DNA from 2 places in the Syntrophomonas sp. UBA5494 genome. Region 1 is predicted to be linked to the other one. Evidence: riboswitches for the same ligand, from Rfam matches in the RefSeq annotation. Region 1 holds a riboswitch; the other holds the start of a gene.
The links. Region 1 has a riboswitch for cyclic di-AMP ahead of kamA (lysine 2,3-aminomutase). Riboswitches for the same ligand answer to the same signal wherever they lie in the genome.
Positions count from the first base shown of each region.

Region 1 (4,823 bases):
AAGAAAAAAACCCTTTAGCTATAATTGCCGTAACTGGCTGCAACCCTAATGCGACCAGGGCATTGTGCCCGTTTCCCTTGATCGAAGACGGAGATTTTCTGATACCCTCGTGTTATGTAGACGAAGCAGCAGGGGATCGGATAAAGGCACAATTGGGGGATGAAATCTTTCTTAGTATGGAATCACGGCGCATTCCCTCGCAAGCTCATAACATCATCGGGACCGTAAAAGGCAAAACCAGTGAACGCATAGTCTTCTGTGCCCACATCGACACTAAAAAGGATACTCCGGGAGCAATCGACAACGCCGGAGGCATCTGCCTTTTGCTGGCCCTGGCCGATCAATTGCGGGATTATGCCGGCAAATACAGTATAGAATTGCTGGTGATCAACGGTGAAGACTATTATTCCTACCCTGGGGGAATGCGTTACCTGGAGGACAACCGGGATCGATTGGGAGAGATCCTCATGGTGGTCAATTCCGATGGGGCAGGTGCCCGGGGCAGCCGGACCAGCTTCTGCCATTTCCATGCCAGCGAGGAGATACAACAGATCTTAAATAGCACTTTTAGGGATCAAAACAAATATCTGCCGGTTGATCCCTGGTATTCCGGTGACCATATGACACTTGCCATGAACGGAGTGCCGGCTGTGGCATTGACCACTGAAGCGATCCAGGAGATCTTGACGACCGTGGCCCACACCGATCAGGATACCATTGATGGAGTGGATACAAATATCCTGGCTGGAGTAGCCCTGAGTCTACGTGAACTAATAGACCGGCTGAACCTGCTGACCGGAAGCTGATCATGTGACCCATAAAAATGTGATTAATGAAAGCGGTGGGACCTTCTTGGCTAAGACCTACTCCACCAAACAAATAGCAGAGCTTTCAGGTGTTCATCCCAATACCGTTCGTCTTTATGAGAAATGGGGCTTCATAGCCCCTGCCCAGCGCCGGGACAACAACTACCGTGTCTTTACGGATGAACACCTCCAGCAGATGAAACTAGCCAGGACGGCCCTGCCTGGGCCTTATCCCCTGCCAGGCCAGATAGTACAGACGATGGTCAGGGAGTTTGCCTCAAAAAACATTGCCGGCGCACTTTTACTAGCCCGCGAGTACATGGATCGAGTGGAACATGAAAAAGCCCGGGCCACTGAAGCTCTGAGCATACTGGATAAATGGTTTGAACAAAAGACCGGCGATAAGAATCAGCTGGCAGTGACTGGCAGACGGCGGGCTGCTGACGATATCGGCGTTTCTCTGGATACCTTACGGAACTGGGAGCGCAACGGCTTGTTCTCTGTCGTCCGGAACGACCGAAACCAATTGCTCTTTTCCGCATGGGACATGGAAAAAATCAGAGTGATTCGGCTGCTTAGAAACTGCGGGTATACCATCAGTTCTCTACTGCGGGTCTTTGGCGATGAGGAAAACCTTACTGAAAAGCCTTCTTTGCTTTTATCTCTACCTGATAATGATACCGATTTTTTCTATGTGACCGATCTTTTCCTGGAGTATCTAGATGGACACTATGATAGAGCCAAGAGGATAATGGATTTCATCGAAGCAAATCATGATGGGAATAACCAGGGGTAACTAGGGGGACGGTTCGAGACCACTGAAAAAATACCAAAAATTCCGTTAGAGTATGTGTAAATTATACTAGTGACCGTTGGTAAAACTTTCGGTTAGAGTGTAGAGATTGCCGCGCTACGCTCGCAACCTTAATAGTGAGCGACAGCGAACACCAGTAGTACCCGCAGGGTGCAAGGAAAGCTTTCTAGTGTCATTGCGAGCGTAGCGCGGCAATCCCAATCAATCCTTGCTCTTAATATCTTTTTACCTACTTTTTCAGTGGTCTCGAACCGTCCCCCTGGTTAGGTGCTATTTTTTGCACTTTTTGAGGGGATCCATTATGCATTTGTTGTAGGGCAATAAAAACTCCCTGATACCACTGGCATAGGGGGCAATATCGTATTGCTGAAAATAGACTACCACTCCTGACGGGGTGACGTAAAAGCTATTTACATTGAAGGTCTGATCTACCAGCTCTTCATAATTTTCAAAATAGATGTCGGGGTTTTCCTTTATTTGCTCAATGATTTTATTCTTAATATACGTTTTATAATTAGCGGAACACTTATACAATTCCCTGAGTTTTAAGATTCGCCCGGTTCTTAGATTCCAGGTTTGAGAAGTCCTATTTGTTAAACCGTGGGCTCCGCCGGTGTACTGGTAATTGTCGAAATATGAACTGATAATGCAAGCTTGGTTATAAGTTAATGCGAAGGTCTGTAGGGCCTCGAACACTCGCACCGGGAATCCGTTATTGATATCATCCAGATACTGGTCAACTGCCATTTGGTAAAGCTTGGTACGGAAATTGTTTTGCAGTGCCAGGGCGTTGCTTTTGTAGAACTGGTTTACAGTTTTAATGCTCTTTGGGTAGTTATCTGCAACAAACTCAGGATATTCAATTCGATAGTTTAAGACAGTGACACCTTCGTATTTCATCTCTTCCGTAAGTACCATAGTGTTAAAAGGTATCGATTTTTTCACTATTATCACCTCATGATAAGTTATTGGCTGATGTTACATTTGGTGACTATCTGTAAACGATAACCGCCGTGAAATGGTTCTCTTGACATCCCCCTCCTTTTTAAACTCCCTGGCACCCTCTAAATGGCAAATATTGGGGAGATGAAAGCTTGCGAACTCCTTATAAAGCTATAACTCAAAGATACTCCATAATAATTCCCTACACAGTCCAGCTTGCCGTTTTACAAAAAAAGTAATAATAATATACAATATATCTATAATTTAATAGCTTAGCGTATTAAACTACTTCAAAATCGCCGAATCTTCTGAGAGAAGAGCGGGGGAACCAATAATTGGGGTTAATCTGTTTGAGATGAGAACATATCAAATGGTAGGGCTACCCTTAGCCCGAACCCGTCAGCTAACCTCGTAGGCGTGCAAGGGAAGAATTGGGCAATATATCGTTGGCCGGATTGATTCCGGCCAACTTTGTTTTTATATTACCTTTTTATTCTTCCTTAAAATCGATCTGTGAGTAATAAGAGGAGGTATAAGGATTTTGAAAACTCAAATTTTATCTATTCAATCCAGAGAAGATTGGTCAGATTGGAGATGGCAAATGAAAAACCGTATTCAATCAACCGATATGCTGGCTAAAAATTTAATTTTGCCCGCTGAAAAGCTAATGGATATAAAAATGGCCAGCGATATTTTCCCTATGGCCATTACACCTTATTATGCATCTTTGATTAACAAGAATGACCCCAGGTGTCCCATTCGCATGCAGTCTATCCCTAGTAAACAGGAGCTTATTATGAGTAACTGCGATATGGATGACCCCTTACATGAAGACGCTGACTCACCTGTCCCTGGCTTGACTCACCGCTACCCCGATCGAGTGCTCTTAATAGTAACTAACGAGTGTTCCATGTACTGTCGCCATTGTACCCGCAAACGCAAGGTAGGAGATAGCAACAGTTCCATAGTCGATCAAAATATTATTCTGGGTATTGAGTATATTAAAGCTCATCCGGAAATACGGGATGTACTGTTGTCCGGAGGAGATCCCTTTATACTGTCTACCAGCCGTTTGGAACGAATCATACGTAAGGTAAGGGAAATTCCGCATGTACAGGTAATTCGCATCGGAACCCGCACACCGGTGGTTATGCCGCAACGTATCACTGATGATCTGGTGAAAATGCTCAAAAAATATCATCCCATATGGATCAACACTCATTTTAATCATCCGCATGAGTTTACTCCTGAAGCCACAGAAGCCCTGGCCAAGCTGGCCGATGCTGGTATTCCGCTGGGCAATCAGACCGTTTTATTAAAAGGAGTCAACGACTGCCCGATAATTATAAAGAAGTTGTCACATCTTCTGGTAAAAAACCGGGTTCGTCCCTATTATCTTTACCAATGTGATTTATCCCGTGGAATTGAACATTTTCGCACTCCTGTGGCTAAAGGGATAGAAATTATGGAATCTTTAATTGGACATACTTCTGGATTTGCAGTACCTTCTTTCGTCGTGGACGCACCGGGAGGAGGAGGGAAAATTCCGGTTAGGCCTAACTATCAGCTATCAATGACCAATACCAAAACGGTTTTGCGTAATTATGAAGGTGTCATATCTGTCTATAAGGAACCTCAAAACCCTGATGGCTGTTGTTCTCCCACCTGTAAATTATGTGAAGATCGCCATGTGAAAAATGAACCAGTCGGCGTGCAAAAGCTGCTTGACCAGAATAACCAGGTTGTCAGTCTGATCCCGGAAGGCAACCGGCGTCATGCTCGCAATAAAAGCTCCTAAAGGATAAGCTCATGTCACTTAGCACAACAAATAATGAAAGTCTGTATTTAGATCGTTGGGAAGATATAAAGACTCATGATTTCAATTGTCATATTCTGATATCGCCATATAATAAAAGGATAACCGTTTATGAATTTCATCTAAGCCGCGACAGTGCTGCGGTTGAGATGGTGAAAACCCTGGACAAAAAGGCTTCCGAAAATGCCCTCGACAAGATATGGCTCAAATCAAAAGCCCAATATCATACTGCCTTTACAATTGCCGGAATGAGGTTAGAAGCATATGTTCCCGGTTACTTTAGAGGTAAGGAACCAGCTCTTATTTTTGCCCGATATCTTGGTAAGCAGAGACAAATACCGTCGAACGCCACCAGTAAGAAATTGGTTGATAAACTGATTGGCAGGGTTGAGACCCCAGCTATCAAACGCAAACTTCCCCACGGTATCCAAATTAAATGGGGAGA
Region 1 is NZ_DIPG01000081.1:4,940-9,762, forward strand. Features, by position in the region: gene B3W37_RS08960 (M28 family peptidase) at 1-806, shown strand, start outside; gene B3W37_RS08965 (MerR family transcriptional regulator) at 853-1,602, shown strand; gene B3W37_RS08970 (DUF3298 and DUF4163 domain-containing protein) at 1,891-2,565, opposite strand; cyclic di-AMP (ydaO/yuaA leader) riboswitch at 2,850-2,995, shown strand; gene kamA (lysine 2,3-aminomutase) at 3,095-4,360, shown strand; partial or broken gene B3W37_RS08980 (putative beta-lysine N-acetyltransferase) at 4,372-4,823, shown strand, end outside.

Region 2 (4,823 bases), on a different contig from region 1:
CGACGGGACAATCGATCACCTTGCCTGAACTCAGGCTGGACAGCAGGGTGCTCCCCTCGGCGATGACCTCTCCGCTCAGCAGTAATGAGGGAACGTAGTCCTGTTTTACCACTACATAAGCCGGAACCCTGGCCGGGCTCAAGGCATGGTAGGCTGCCCAAGCCAATAGCAGAATAACCGCTCCATAAATGACGGCTTTTTTAGGTTGTCCGGTGAATTTCATAGCGTGCTCTTCCAGTTATTGGTCAATAACATTAACTATATTTCTTGCTGTGATTATACTAACACAACCCTGCCAAATGGAGAGGTTCCTTTTTTGCACATATTGAAATGTGAAGGGGCTCTGGCCGGTTGCGACCATACTGCCGGGAAACCGGTTGGAAAACATTAAGACGCCGCTCTGCTTTCCAACTGGGGTCAATGCTTCTGTTGAGGGCGGGGAAACTTAATTCCGGCGACAAAAGGTCGATACTGTCAGTCGGGATCCAGTTCTATTGACAACAGCATAAAATGGTTTTATGCTGATAACGTATATTATTAAAAGGTGGCGTGTTGATGTCCGTTCTGTCTGTTATGGTGGTTCTCAACTAGATATAGTTGCAAAAGGCGCTGCATGGCGGGTTATTTCCCTTATTTTGTGCTGCCCTTTTGAAAGACATACCTGACAGACTGCTTCAATCTATGTTTAGATAATAATAGATGCGTGGCGAGGTGTGCTTGCCGCGCAGTTTTTGTATATTGAGGTTTTGGCCCGCAGGGAGCATTCTGACTATTACAGGTTTGCTATCTCTGGCGGGCATTTCATTTTTATGAGGAGGTCCCAATGGATAATTTCACCGCCCTTGAATTTGATAAAATACTGGAAAAACTGGCCGAAAACGCATTGTCCGCGGCTGCCAAAAACCGCTGCCGGGAACTGGCGCCATCATTAAAAGAGGCCCAAGTGAAGCTATGGATGGATGAAACCACCCAGGCCAGGCGCATTATTGAACAGATCGGGACACCGCCCCTTTCATCAATGGCGGAACTGCACCAGGTCATGAACCTGATCGCCATAGAAGCCATGCTAGTGCCCGAGCAGATCATGCAGGTTTTGTCCTTCCTGGCATCCTGCCGGAGGATGAAAAGATATCTCAAGAAAGCCGAGGCAACCGATGCGGATATCGCCTGGTACGGGGGATCGATAGACGAATTGGCAGAGCTGGAAAACGAAATTGAGCGCTGCATAAGAAACGGCATGGTGGATGACAGGGCATCGGCCCGGCTGGGTGATATCCGCAGGCAGATAGTTGTGACCAACGATCAGATCAAAGCCAAGCTGGAATCCCTCTTGCGAAAAAACAAAGCCTGGTTCTCAGAAAGCTTTGTCTCAATGAGAAGCGGCCGCTATACCCTGCCGGTGAAGCGCGAACACAAGAAGGATGTCGCGGGCACAGTCATCGAGATGTCCAATACCGGGGGAACCTGCTTCATCGAGCCTGCATCGGTAGGCAGACTGCAGTCGGAGCTATACGCCCTGCAAATTGAAGAGGACAGCGAAATCAGGCGCATCCTGTACTCGCTGACGGCCTTGATCAGCGGTAATCTTGCAACGATCAAGCACAATATCGAGACCATGGAAACACTCGATTTCCTCTTCGCCAAAGGCAAGCTCAGCATCTTGATGAAAGCATCACCGGTCGGCATGAACACCGCCAGAAGGATTCGCATGGAGAATGCCAGGCATCCCTTGATTTCCCGGGATTCCGCAGTGCCCTTGAACTTTGAGGCCGGCGGGGATAATAAGGGAGTGGTCATTACCGGGCCCAACACCGGCGGCAAAACCGTAGCTCTTAAGACAGTGGGGCTGCTCTCTCTGATGGCGCAGAGCGGGCTGCACGTCCCCGCCGATGAAGTCAGCGACTTTTGCCTGAACAATCTGGTCTTGTGCGACATTGGCGACGGGCAGAGCATAGCCGAAAACCTGTCCACCTTTTCCTCGCATATGAGGAACATCATCGCTATTTTAAAGCAGGCCGATCAAGAATCCCTGGTCTTGCTGGACGAACTTGGCTCCGGGACTGATCCCACCGAAGGCATGGGGCTGGCCATTGCGATCTTGGATGAGCTCGGCGCCAAAGGATGCCTGTTTGTGGTTACCACCCACTACCCGGAGATAAAAGAATATGCGAGCATGAAGCCCGGGTTGGTAAACGCCCGCATGACCTTTGACAAGGAAAGCCTGATGCCGCTCTATCAGCTTGAAATCGGGGAAGCCGGTGAAAGCTGCGCGCTGCATATTGCGGAAAGACTGGGGATGCCCCGGCAAATGCTGCAACGCGCCCACCAGGCCGCCTACGGCAGCAAAACCGATGAGCATCGGTCAGCGGCGCAGCAGAACAACTCAACCCCCAACCGGGCCGCCGCCACACCGCCCAGGATCGTCAAACAAGAGGAGCCGGAGCCTGAAATACAGTCTCACCGCGATAAATTCAACATTGGAGACAGCGTGTTTGTCTATCCGCGCAAGGAAATCGGTATCGTTTACGCTCGTTCCAATGAAAAGGGGGAAATCGGCGTACAGGTGAAAGGCCAAAAAAGGCTGGTCAATCACAAGCGCATTAAGCTCTTTGTGCCCGCCAGTGAGCTTTATCCGGAAGACTATGATTTCTCCATCATATTTGACAGCGTGGCCAACCGCAAAGCCAGACACCTCATGGGAAAACGGCATGTGGAGGGAAATGTGGCAATTACTAAAGAAGGAGACAATGAAAAATGAATATCATCCGCCCGGAAAGCGAAGACGATTATGACGGCGCTAGAAGCTTCTTGCCTGTCAAGATTATTCCCTATATTGGCCTGCCGGTCATTTGAAGCGTGGAAGGAAGTAAAAGAACGTCCACATGCTTCGCTTCCTTAGGCTACAATTAATAGTATGACAAATTGGGGAGGGCATTTAGAATAGCCGAGATATTTGATGCAATCGCCGCCGAGTACGACAAGTGGTATACAGATGAAGTCGGCAGTACTGTTCACGATTTGGAAAGAGAGATGGTTTTAAAGTCCATGGATCGCATCTCGGGGAAACTGTTCTCGACCTGGGCTGCGGCACCGGGATTTATGCTATAGATTTGGCCCTTATGGGTATGCAGGTCACCGGTATGGACATCTCCGCGGAAATGCTGGCCAAAATATTTTGATGGCCTACAGATCCCTGATTATCGGCTTTTTAGCCCGGGCGGCGAAGCTTGCGTCTCAGTTTTGCTTCATTTCTGCCACATTTATCATTTAAACTTGATACAGTCGATTTTCTCACCATATCAATGGCACTGCAGTAGCACAGCTTTTACTGTAGGGGACTTGGTTTCATATTTGTATGTAAAGTCCTATATTCTGAAAGGAGTGATGATCTGACGAAGTAATCGCGTCCGCTTGGTGGTGCCAAGAAAGCATCATCCGCTGATTTATAAGTCATCGAAATTAAAGACTAAAATAGGCCGAAGCCTCGGAGTCGAGACACGGGGGAACCATTTTATGGGGCGAGTTTTCATTAACCCTATATCGGTTGTGGAATAGGGCTAACCCAGGCCCGAGCCCGTCAGCTAACCTCGTAGGCAGATTGGGAATTCAGATGTTAAGCATGCTGCCCCCTGCAGCTGCCCTTTATCATCCTACTTTTCCTTTTCGATTATGCTTCATATGTATATTTCTCCTTTCTTGAGCTCTCTTCCGCTTGCCGTGGCTTCAGGCCGGTAGGAGGTATCCATGAACACAATTAAATCTTTTTCAGGCCAGATTACAGTCAGACTTTTGCTGTTATCACTATTGTTTGCATTTGGATTATTCGCAGTGGGTTGTGGCGGAAGCGGCAGCAACACCGGCGCTGGAGGTCAAAAGGAAAAACTGGTATTGGCCGACGTATCATGGGATAGCGTTAAAGTGCACAACCGCATCGTGGGCTTTATCCTGCAGCATGGTTATGGCTATCCCGAACCGCAGTATACCTTTGGCGAGACCCTGCCTTTGTTGCAGGGTATGAGCAAAGGTGACATTGATATAACCATGGAGATTTGGAAAGACAATTACGAAGAGCCCTGGAATGAAGCGGTTTCCAGCGGAGCAGTGTTGGATCTGGGGCAAAATTTCCCTGACGCTCCCCAGGGTTGGTATGTGCCCACCTATATGATAAAAGGCGACCCTGAGCGTGGCATTAAGGCAGTAGCGCCCGATTTAAAATCGGTCTCTGATCTGCCCCGTTACTGGCATCTCTTCAAAGACGCTGAAGTGCCGACTAAAGGGCGATTCCACACCAGTCCTCCCGGATGGGCAGTAACTCAAACCAATGCAACCAAATTCAAGACCTACGGATTAGATAAGACATTTAACCTTTTCAGCACCGGTTCCGATACCGCCCTGGCCACTTCCATGCTGACCGCCTATGAAAAGGGTCAGCCCTGGGTGGGCTATTACTGGGAACCTACCTGGGTAATGGGCCTGTTGGATATGACCATGCTGGAAGAGCCTGAATATAATGCGGAAGTATACAATGATCCCAATAATATCGGCTGTGCCTTCCCGGCAGCGCAAGTATTAAAGGGGGTTCACTCCAGCCTCAAAGACAGGGCTCCCGAAGTGGTGGAACTGGTTTCCAAATACCAGACCACACTGGCTGAAAACAACGATTTCCTTGGCTATATGCAGGAAAACGACACCGAAGCCGATGAGGCCGCCATCTATTTCTTGAAAAAGTACCCGGAGCGGTGGAAGAGCTGGGTTACCGAGGAAGCTGCCCAGAAGGTGGAACAAGCCCTAAAAGAGGTGAAGTAGCCATGATAAAAAACTAC
Region 2 is NZ_DIPG01000030.1:7,777-12,599, forward strand. Features, by position in the region: gene B3W37_RS02950 (efflux RND transporter periplasmic adaptor subunit) at 1-223, opposite strand, end outside; gene B3W37_RS02955 (endonuclease MutS2) at 824-2,758, shown strand; gene B3W37_RS02960 (hypothetical protein) at 2,923-3,108, shown strand; gene B3W37_RS02965 (hypothetical protein) at 3,105-3,179, shown strand; cyclic di-AMP (ydaO/yuaA leader) riboswitch at 3,465-3,610, shown strand; gene B3W37_RS02970 (ABC transporter substrate-binding protein) at 3,745-4,806, shown strand; gene B3W37_RS02975 (ATP-binding cassette domain-containing protein) at 4,809-4,823, shown strand, end outside.
Region 2: linked by a shared signal. The riboswitch ahead of B3W37_RS02970 (ABC transporter substrate-binding protein) and the one ahead of kamA (lysine 2,3-aminomutase) in region 1 are both predicted to bind cyclic di-AMP.